Regions from separate parts of the Nocardia sp. NPDC058499 genome, predicted to be linked through region 2. Evidence: riboswitches for the same ligand, from Rfam matches in the RefSeq annotation. Region 2 holds a riboswitch; the other holds the start of a gene.
What was found. Region 2 has a riboswitch for cobalamin ahead of ACFWPH_RS31290 (ABC transporter substrate-binding protein). Riboswitches for the same ligand answer to the same signal wherever they lie in the genome.
Positions count from the first base shown of each region.

Region 1 (4,635 bases), on a different contig from region 2:
GCTGTTCCAGCAGGGTCGGCAGATCGGCGCCCAGGAAGGTCGCCGGCAGGAGGTCGAGCCGCACCGACAGCACCGCCACCAGCAAGACGGCGAGGACGAAATCGGGGATCGAATCCAGCCCGATACTGATCGAGGTGATCAGGCGGTCGGTTACCGAACCGGGGCGCAGGCCCGCCGCGAAACCCGCGGTGACCGCCACGGGGACGAGGACGAGCAACGCCAGCCCCGCGAGCAGCCCGGTGATCAGGAACGGGCCGGCGATCACCGATCCGACGCTCGCGCCGTTGGCATAGGAGGTGCCGAAGTCCCCGCGCACCGCATTGCCGAGCCATTCGAGAAATCTGGTCACCGGCGCGACATCGAGGCCGAGGAGGTGCCGGGCCTGCTCCTGCTGTGCGGCACTCAGGACGGTGTTGTTCTGCACATCGGCGGCATCGCCGGGCAGCAGCAGCGATAAAACGAAAACCAGCACGAGCAGCACGCCGAGCTGGCCCACGCCGATTCCGGCGCGGCGGACGAGCAACCGCCCGGCCGGGCGGGCTGCCGATATCACCGGCCGATCACCGGATCGCGACCACGACGCGCTCGTACGGAGCGTGGTCCGCTGCTGTCCACCGGGTGACCCGGTCCTCCGCACCCGGATCCGGGTTCGGCGTCATCGGGCACGCACCTGGTCGAAGCGGGCCCATTCGTGCGAGTTCGGTACGGCCGCCGGAAGGTCGGCGAACCGGTCACCGCCGGCACTGTTCCAGTTGGTGGTGCCGAAGAAGACGAAACCACCACGGTCGTGCAATATTTCGTGCATGGTCCGGTAGAGCGCCGCGCGGCCCTCCGGGCTCCGGGTGCCCTGGGCCCTGGCGTAGAGCCGGTCGAAGTCCGGATCGGACCATTTGGTCCGATTCTGCGGTGAGTGGCTCAGCAGGCGGGACGCGAAATGGTTGGGGATCGGCAACGGACCCGACTGCCCCATCGTGAGGTGTCCGGTCTCCAGTGCCTCGGTGTAGTAGGTGTCCTTCGAGCCCAGCACCACGTTCACCCGCACGCCGCAGGCGGCGGCGTGCTCGGCGAAGAGTCGTGCCGCCTCGACGAAGCCGTAGGCCACCGGCGCGGTGAACAGGTCGAACGAGAGGTCGCGCACGCCGGCGCGGCGGAGTAACCGGCCTACTTCGTCGGGGTCGTAATCGTGCTGCGGGAGGTCGGTGTAGTACTGGTAGCCCTTGCCGAAGACGTCGTTGCCGATTTCGCCCTGCCCTTCCAACGCCACCTTCAGCAGTTCGGCCCGGTCGACCATCCGCATCACCGCCCGGCGCACATCCGGGTTGTCGAACGGCGGGCGGTCGGTTTTCATGGCGAAGAAGTAGATACCGCTGTGCGGTGTGGAGACGAGCGTAGTCCCGGGCCGGCCTTCGAGGGTCCGGGCCGCCGAGGGGGTGAGGTTGTCGGCGTAGTCGATCTCCCTGCTCTGTACCGCGTTCACCCGGGCGTCGGCCTCGGCGCTGACGATCCGGAGTTCGCCGATCCCGGGGGCGCCGGCCCAGTAGTGCTCGTTGCGGGTGGCGGTGAACTGGCGCCCGGCGTCGAAGGATTCGAATACGAAGGGGCCGGTGCCCACCGGCCGGCGGAAATCGGTGGCACCGTCCTGCACGATCTTGGTCCCGTAGACCGAGAGGGCGATGAGGAACTCGAAAGACGGTTCCTTCAGCGCGATCTCGACGGTCCGGTCATCGACCGCCCGGCACCCGGACAGATCGACCCCATCCAGTGAGGACGCCGCGATGAAGGGGCGCTGAGGCGCGGGCCCGAGCACCCGGGACAGGGTGTAGAGCACATCGTTCGCGGTAAATTTCTTCCCGTCGTGCCACTGCGTATCGCGCAGTGCGATCCGCCAGCGGGTGCCGTCGGCGTTGGGTTCCCCCGATTCCGCCAGGCGCGGGATCGGTGCCATCGCCGAATCCACCTCGAACAACCCGTCGTACACCGCCTTCATCCGGGCTTCGTCGATGAACAGGGTGTTCACCCCCGGATCGATCCCCTCCCCCGCACCCGATCCTTGGAAGGCCGCGGTGAACGTCTCGGAGGCGGACCCGGCCCCCCTACCACACCCGGCGGCCAGCGCCCCCGCGGCCACCGCGCTGCCCAGTAGAAAGGTCCGGCGATTCCACTCCGGTGACCTACCACGCATATCCGACTCCCGTCGCGTCAAGGCAGTTCACGCGACACAGATATGCGAAACCGGCCGCGCACGGGCGGCTGGTTCGGCGCATCGATCAATACCCACGTGATCATGACCGTTCAGTACTTCATCCGCAGGTATCTGGCTTCGGTTCGCGCAGCGAACCTCACAGTTGCGGGACAGCCCCGGACTCGCACCGGTCTTCCCTGCGGACCGCGCCGACATTACCGAAGCGCAAGCCGCGGAACCATACCGCCGCCGCGGCCGGACCCTCCGGACCCCGCCCGCGAACCGGCCGGCACAGCGGCCGACCACGGCGGATCACCACATATTCTGTGAGCCACAACATGTGACCCAGGCCGCGATCGGCCAACGTTTGCCCACCGAGCCCACGGGTAGTCAACCAAGGGAATGCTCTCGTCGTGGTCCAGCCCTCGGGATGGTGCGGGGAGGGGGCGGAATGGGCAACAGGTGGCTAGGAGAGTCGGGTGTCGGTAGTTCTCGTGCTTCAGGCACGCGGTCTCGGTGAGCTGCTCACCGCTGTTCCGGCGTTGCGTGCCCTACGGCGGGCCCGGCGAAACGATCATCTCGTTCTCGCCACCCCGCATCGTCTGCGCCCGATGGTCGAACTGATCGCACTGGTGGACGAGATGGTGCCGATCGCCGACCCGCAGGGGTTGCGCTGGGACGGACCGCCACCCAAGCTCGCCATCAATCTGCACGGCGCCGAGGCCACGCCGATCGTGGAACTCGCCAAGACCGGCGCCGAACGTATCCTCACCTACCGCAATCCGGCGTTCCCGGAAATTCCCGGCCCGGACTGGCACGACGATCGGCATCCGATCGACCGCTGGTGCCATCTGCTGGAATTCGACGGGATCGGCGCCGACCGGCGCAATCTCGGGCTGGTACCGCCGGTGGCCACCACCAGCCACCGCGACAGTGTGGTCGTGCATATCGGTGCGGGCGCCACCGCGCGGCAGTGGCCGGCCGATCGCTTCGCCGCGGTGATCCGGCATCTGCTGGTACTGGGTCACGAGGTGGTCCTCACCGGCGACGAAGGTGATCGCGAGCGCGCCCACGGTATCGCTGCCCGGGCAGGGCTGGCCGGGCAGCGGGTGCTGGCCGGTAACCAGAATCTGATCGAACTGTCGGCCACTGTGGCCGAAGCCTCGGTGCTGCTGTGCGGCGATACCGGTGTCGCCCATCTCGCGACCGCGTTCGGGACCCGCACGGTGCAACTGTTCGGCCCCTCCTCCCCTGCGCAGAGCGGACCGCCCGGGCATCTCCTCAACCGGCACGAAGTGCTGTGGGCGGGCCGTACCGGTGACCGCGAGGGCACGACACCCGATCCCGGCCTGCTGCAGATCGGCGCCGCCGAGGTGATCGCGGCACTGGATCGGCAGCTGAGCAAGCGCCGCTCCGAGGCCGGGGTCACGGGTGCCTCGTACCGCCGGGTGGGCTGACCGGGTACGGCCCCGGGCCGCCCGGTCTCATACGCGGCCGCGCGCCTCGCTCACTGCGGCGGCATAGGCGGCGAGGGCGCTCGGCCAGAACTGTTCCAGGTAGTCGCGGGCGTCCCCGAGGCCACGCGGGTCGAGGGAGTAGAGCCGGCGGTTGCCGATCGGGCGCACCATCACCAGGCGCGCTTCGCGCAGTACGCGCAGATGCTGCGATACGGCCGAACTGCTGATCCCCACCTGTTTGGCCAACTCCCCCACCGAGCGCGGCCCAGAGGGCAACGCTTCGAATATCGCCCGCCGGGTGGGGTCGGCGAGGGCGATCAGCGGCGCAACTCTGTTAGCGACCACTCATACAGTGTCTCCATCGGGCAACCCCTCGGTCAAACCCCCGGCGGATGTCTCATTTGCGCAGCTCGACGCGGGAAATTTCGGGTTTCGTTACCGTACGGTTATAAGCGACCTGGGCTTATGCACCCAGGGTGACGGTAACCACATGCTTGCTGACTCGGCCTGCAAGTCCCCTAGCTTGTAACTCATGCCCGTGACCCTTCCGTTACCTCTCCGCAAGCTCACGGTGCCGTCGATCGGCCGTCGTCGCGTAACGACGCAGGTTGTCGCCACCACGACTGCGCTCTGTGCCGGTTTCGGTCTCCTCGCCGCAGGTGCCGATTCCGATAACGAAACGATCAAGAACGTGGCCGCCACCGCGCCCACACAGGCCGCCACCGACGCGCCTGCCGACGAGCAGCAGGCCCACTCCCATGATCCCGCGGTCTGGGACCCGAACAAGCCCGCTGCGGACAACCAGCCCGTCGCGTTCCCCTTCCCGCCTCCGCCGCCGCCCCGGCCCACCACTGTGCGTCCGGTCGATGCGGTCGTGAGCTCCGGTTTCGGGCCGCGCTGGGGTGCCAACCACTTCGGTATCGACTTCGCCGGTCAGCAGGGTGTGCCGATTCGTTCGGTCACCGACGGTGTGGTGATCGAGGCCGGCCCGGCCAC
Region 1 is NZ_JBHXMZ010000001.1:290,974-295,608, forward strand. It holds gene ACFWPH_RS01325 (ABC transporter permease) at 1-553, opposite strand, end outside; gene ACFWPH_RS01330 (ABC transporter substrate-binding protein) at 656-2,182, opposite strand; cobalamin riboswitch at 2,288-2,426, opposite strand; gene ACFWPH_RS01335 (glycosyltransferase family 9 protein) at 2,662-3,639, shown strand; gene ACFWPH_RS01340 (helix-turn-helix transcriptional regulator) at 3,667-3,984, opposite strand; gene ACFWPH_RS01345 (M23 family metallopeptidase) at 4,172-4,635, shown strand, end outside.
Region 1: linked by a shared signal. The riboswitch ahead of ACFWPH_RS01330 (ABC transporter substrate-binding protein) and the one ahead of ACFWPH_RS31290 (ABC transporter substrate-binding protein) in region 2 are both predicted to bind cobalamin.

Region 2 (4,635 bases):
ACCTCCGACAGCAGGTCCGGGGTCAGGATCTCGGCGGGAGTGCCGATCCCCCAGAGCTTTCCGTGGTCCAGTACCGCGATCCGATCGAACCAGCGGCCGGCCAGCTGCAGATCGTGAAGCGCGACCACCGCGGTGCCGGAGTGGTCGCGGACCGATTCCATCAGCGCGCGCTGGTGGCGCAGATCCAGATGATTGGTCGGTTCGTCGAACAGCAGCACCGGCGCCCGGCCGGCGAATGCCTGCGCGACCATGGTGCGTTGGCGTTCACCACCGGACAGCGTCGCGAACGCAGTGTTCGCGCGCTCCTCGAGGTCGACTGTCCGCAGACTTTCGATCACGACGGCGCGATCGTGCGCCGTGTCGAGATCGAACATCCGCTTGTGCACGGCGCGGCCGAGCAGGACGACGTCGGAAACAGTGAGCGGGAAATCGGCGAGATGCTGCTGGGTGACCACACCGGTCCGCTGCCCCACCGCACGTACCGGCGAACGCCATACATCCAGGCCGTCGAGCAGCACGGAACCGGCAACCGGCCGGCAGGCGCGATAGGCGGTGCGCAACAGCGTGGATTTGCCGCTACCGTTCGGCCCGACCAGCGCGACCCGCTCGCCGTCGGCGATATCCAGGCTGACCGTATCGACGAGGGTCGCGGCACCGGCCCGCACAGTCACCCGATCGAATCGAAGCATCAGCGACTCCCCGTGCGCCGCAGCAGCCAGACGAAGAACGGGCCGCCGACCAGCGCCGTCACGATCCCCACCGGGATCTCCTCCGGAATCATCACGGTCCGCGCGGCCAGGTCGGCAGCGATGGTGAACATCGCGCCTACCAGCACCGCAACCGGCAACACCCGGCGATGATCGGAACCGACCAGCATTCGCGCGATATGCGGAATCATCAAACCCACGAAGCCGATGACGCCGCTCACCGCGACAAGTGCCCCGGTGAGTACCGCGCACAGCACGATCAGCCCGAAACGTAACCTGCGCACATCCAGGCCGAGCGCGGTGGCGCCTTCTTCGCCGGCGAGCATCACGTTGAGGTTGCGCGCCAGCGGAACCAGCACCGCGCACGAGACGACGAGCACAATCGCCGGTACCACGAGCCGGTCCCAGCGCGCGCCGCCGAACCCGCCGAGGGTCCACTGCAACACCTGCGCCGCCAGGCTTTCATCGGGCGATGTCAACACCATCAGTGAGGTGAGCGCGCTGAGCACGGCGGATACCGCGGTGCCCGCCAATACCAGCCTGGCCGGCTCCACACTGCCGCGCCGACCCGCGACCGCAAGGACAACGAATATCGCCGCCAGTGCGCCGAGGAACGCCGCGAGCGGCAGCAGAACCGCCGGCGTTCCGAGACCGAACCGGAGCACTGTCACCGCACCCACTGCCGCACCGGAGGAGACGCCGAGAACTCCCGGGCCAGCCAGCGGATTGCGGACTACCGCCTGAATGGTGGTACCTGCCAACGCCAGACCGGCGCCGACTACACCTGCGAGCAGCACCCGGGGTACTCGGGTGTCTGCGATGATCAGGTCCTGGGAGCGGGTCCAGTCCGGTTCCACCAGGCCCGGGCCCGTGATCCGGTGCGCGAGGATCCGCACCGCTGTCGCCGCGTCGATTCCCACCGAACCCACCAGGATGCCGGCGATCGCTACGACGACCAGCAGCACTCCGGCGGCCACCGCGACCACCGTGAGCCGGGTGCGCCGGTACCCGATCACCGGAACGCGTCGGGATGCAGTTGCCGCGCCACATGTTCGACGCCGTCGATCGAGTACGGTCCGGGCTGCAGCTGCGACAGCGTGATCGTCGCGAATTTCCGGTCCCGAATGGCGGGGGTGTCGGCGATGGCCGGGACTCCTTCGAGGGTGGCCACCTTCGATTCGACCGACGGTGACCGGTACTCCGGGGTGGTTCCCTCCTCCCGGACCACGATCACGTCCGGAGCCCGTTCGGCGACCTGCTCCCACGACACGTTCATCCAGCGCTCGGGCATATCGGCAAAAACATTCACGCCACCGGCCGCCTCGATCAGCGCGGTGGCCATACTGTTTCCTCCGGTTGTGGCCGCGCTGTCGGTCCCCGAGGCATACAGGAACACCCGTACCGGTTCCCGATTCCCGAGCCGGCCGCGCACCGCGTCCAGCCGGGCGCGCAGCGCATCGACCGAGGCAACCGCTCGATCCGGCACCCCGAATATCTTGCCGATCACTGTGATCTCGGTGAAGATATCGTCGAGCCGCACCGGGCCGGTGGCGCATCCCTCCGGATTGAGGTGGGTCTTGATGCCCAGCTCACCGAGTTGCTCGCGGGTGTGACCGTTCTTCTCGCTGAATCCGTCCGGGTAGCCGGAATAGACGAAATCCGGTTCGGTGGCGATCAGTTGCTCCATCGTCGGCTGCTCCGAGGACAGGACCGGGACCCGCTGATACGCGTCGGTGTATGCGGGGGCGATATCGCGGCCCCGCATATAGGCGGTACCCGCCATCCGATCGGCGAGCCCGAGCTCGAGCATCGTTTCGGTGGCGTTCGAGGTGAGGGTGACGGCCCGCTTCGGCGGTGCGGTGTATTCGGTGGTGATACCGCAGTTACCGGCGTCCACGAAGTGAACGGCCGTCCCCGGGCTCTCGGTCGCCGGCACCGCCTCACCGCAGGCAGCGAGCGTGGGCATCGCACAGACCGAGACGGCCGCCACGGCCAGTCTGCGCAGCAGTGGGTTCTTCCGGAACACAGCGATCCTTTCCGAGGTCACACGCCTCGAACCGGAGCCGGACAGCTGAGCGACCTGACTTACGGCACCGAGTCGATGCCGATCACAGTGGCGGGACCGCGCCGGATTCACACCGGACTTCCACCCATGGTTGCTGCCGGGTTGGATGGGACCGGATGATCTTACCGAGTACCGAACTGGACGGTCGAGCGGCAACCCGGCAATCCAGCCCCGCCGGCGAAGTGGGGGGCCCGGATCGAATTCCCGTTCCCGATCACCACCGGCCGGCCCGACCTGGAATACTGACCACGCGTGAGTGCTGCGCAGGACCGTGGCCCGGTCTTCGACGGCGTGAAGATCGGCCGCCCCGCGACCGGTGCGCTGATCGACGCGGGCTACCGGACCCTCGCCGACCTACCGGAGCCCCTCGACGAACTGCTCGCACTGCACGGTGTGGGCCCGCGGGCGGTGCGGTTGCTGGATGCGGCGCGGCGCGGCGAACCCGGCTGATATCCGTTACCCGGGCCGGTCAGTCGCAGGAGTGGCGGCCGAGGTCGGGCCAGGGTGGGCGGCGCAGGATCGCGAGGCTGGTGATCACGGCCGCGAACAGGCCGATCAGCTCGCCCAGTAACGCGATGCGGTTGATATCCACCGCCGGAACCCATGTCGCGGCGCCGTCGCGGACGACGAAAACCCCGGCGGGCCGCATCACCGGGCTGATCACCCCGCGGCGGGCGACGGTGATGACTATCGCGCCGTCGGCGGTCTCGAACGGTTCACCGTAGACCGGTGCGGGTTCGGCCGCCGTGAATCCCAGTCGCTCCCGAATCGCCATGCCGTCGCCCCAATCCCTCGTGACCGGTCTCTGCCGCCACTCTCGTGCCGGTGCGGCGAAGCCTACGGCCCGACCCGCCCGCACGACGGGATTTCGCGCCGCCGCACTCAGCGGCGGCGGCGTCGTTCGGCATGATCCGCGGCGGGCAGGCACCCCTCGTGCGCTTCGGCCGACCCGCCCGGCAGGCTGCCCACAACCCTCAGGCGGCCCATTTCTCGGGATGCAGATGATGCTGGGTGAGTGCGTTGGCATGCCCGTGGCCGAAACCGTGCTCGGTCTTCAGGAATTCGACGAGCTCTTTGTGCGACGACAGCCCGGAATCACGCAGGGCGGCCTTCCACTCCTCGATACTGCGGCCGTACTTCGCCTCGATGGACGGGAAGTAGGACGCGGGGCCTTTCGGCTGTGCGGCCATAGTCGGTCTCCTTGTTCCATACAACGTTCCTCGCATAGGACGGGTCATCGGGCGGAAACTCGTCGGCGATCGAGCTGTGACCCCGACCACATACATCACCGGCTTTCACTGGTACTGCCGGAGCATCGCTGCCGCCAGCTCGCGGATCCGTTCACGCGCCTGCGGCGGGCCGGTCACCAGGAAATCGTCGGCGAACTGCAGAAGTTGCCGCACATCCTCGACGACCCGGCACGCCACACCGATACGCACCCGCCCGCCCGTTTCCGCAGACAGGACCGTCAACCGGGTGCCGAGGATACGTTTCGCGCGTTCCAGCTGACCGGCGGTCAGTTCACCCTCGATCCGGACGGCTCCCGCGGTTTCCCAGCTCGCCGACAGTTCCGCGGCCACCGCCTGCAAGGTCGCCCCGGGCCGCAGTCGCCGGGGCGTGCGCAACGGGCGCCAGCCGGCGACCCGTTCCAGCGAATACAGGCGCGGCCGGGAGGAATGGTCGGCCACGAGATACCAGCGGCCACCCTTGGCCAGCAGACCGTAGGGGTCGACGATCTGCCAGGCCGGCTCGGTCTCGTTCGACCGGCGGTAGTTCACCCGTAACCGGACACCGCGCCGCAGATCACCCAGCAGTTCCGCGGGCCCGATCCCCGCACCGGGCGGCCCGAACCAGGGCCGGTTG
Region 2 is NZ_JBHXMZ010000015.1:78,900-83,534, reverse strand. It holds gene ACFWPH_RS31300 (ABC transporter ATP-binding protein) at 1-689, opposite strand, end outside; gene ACFWPH_RS31295 (FecCD family ABC transporter permease) at 689-1,723, opposite strand; gene ACFWPH_RS31290 (ABC transporter substrate-binding protein) at 1,720-2,733, opposite strand; adenosylcobalamin (AdoCbl) riboswitch at 2,781-2,858, opposite strand; gene ACFWPH_RS31285 (helix-hairpin-helix domain-containing protein) at 3,025-3,222, shown strand; gene ACFWPH_RS31280 (hypothetical protein) at 3,242-3,547, opposite strand; gene ACFWPH_RS31275 (DUF4287 domain-containing protein) at 3,747-3,962, opposite strand; gene ACFWPH_RS31270 (helix-turn-helix transcriptional regulator) at 4,068-4,635, opposite strand, start outside.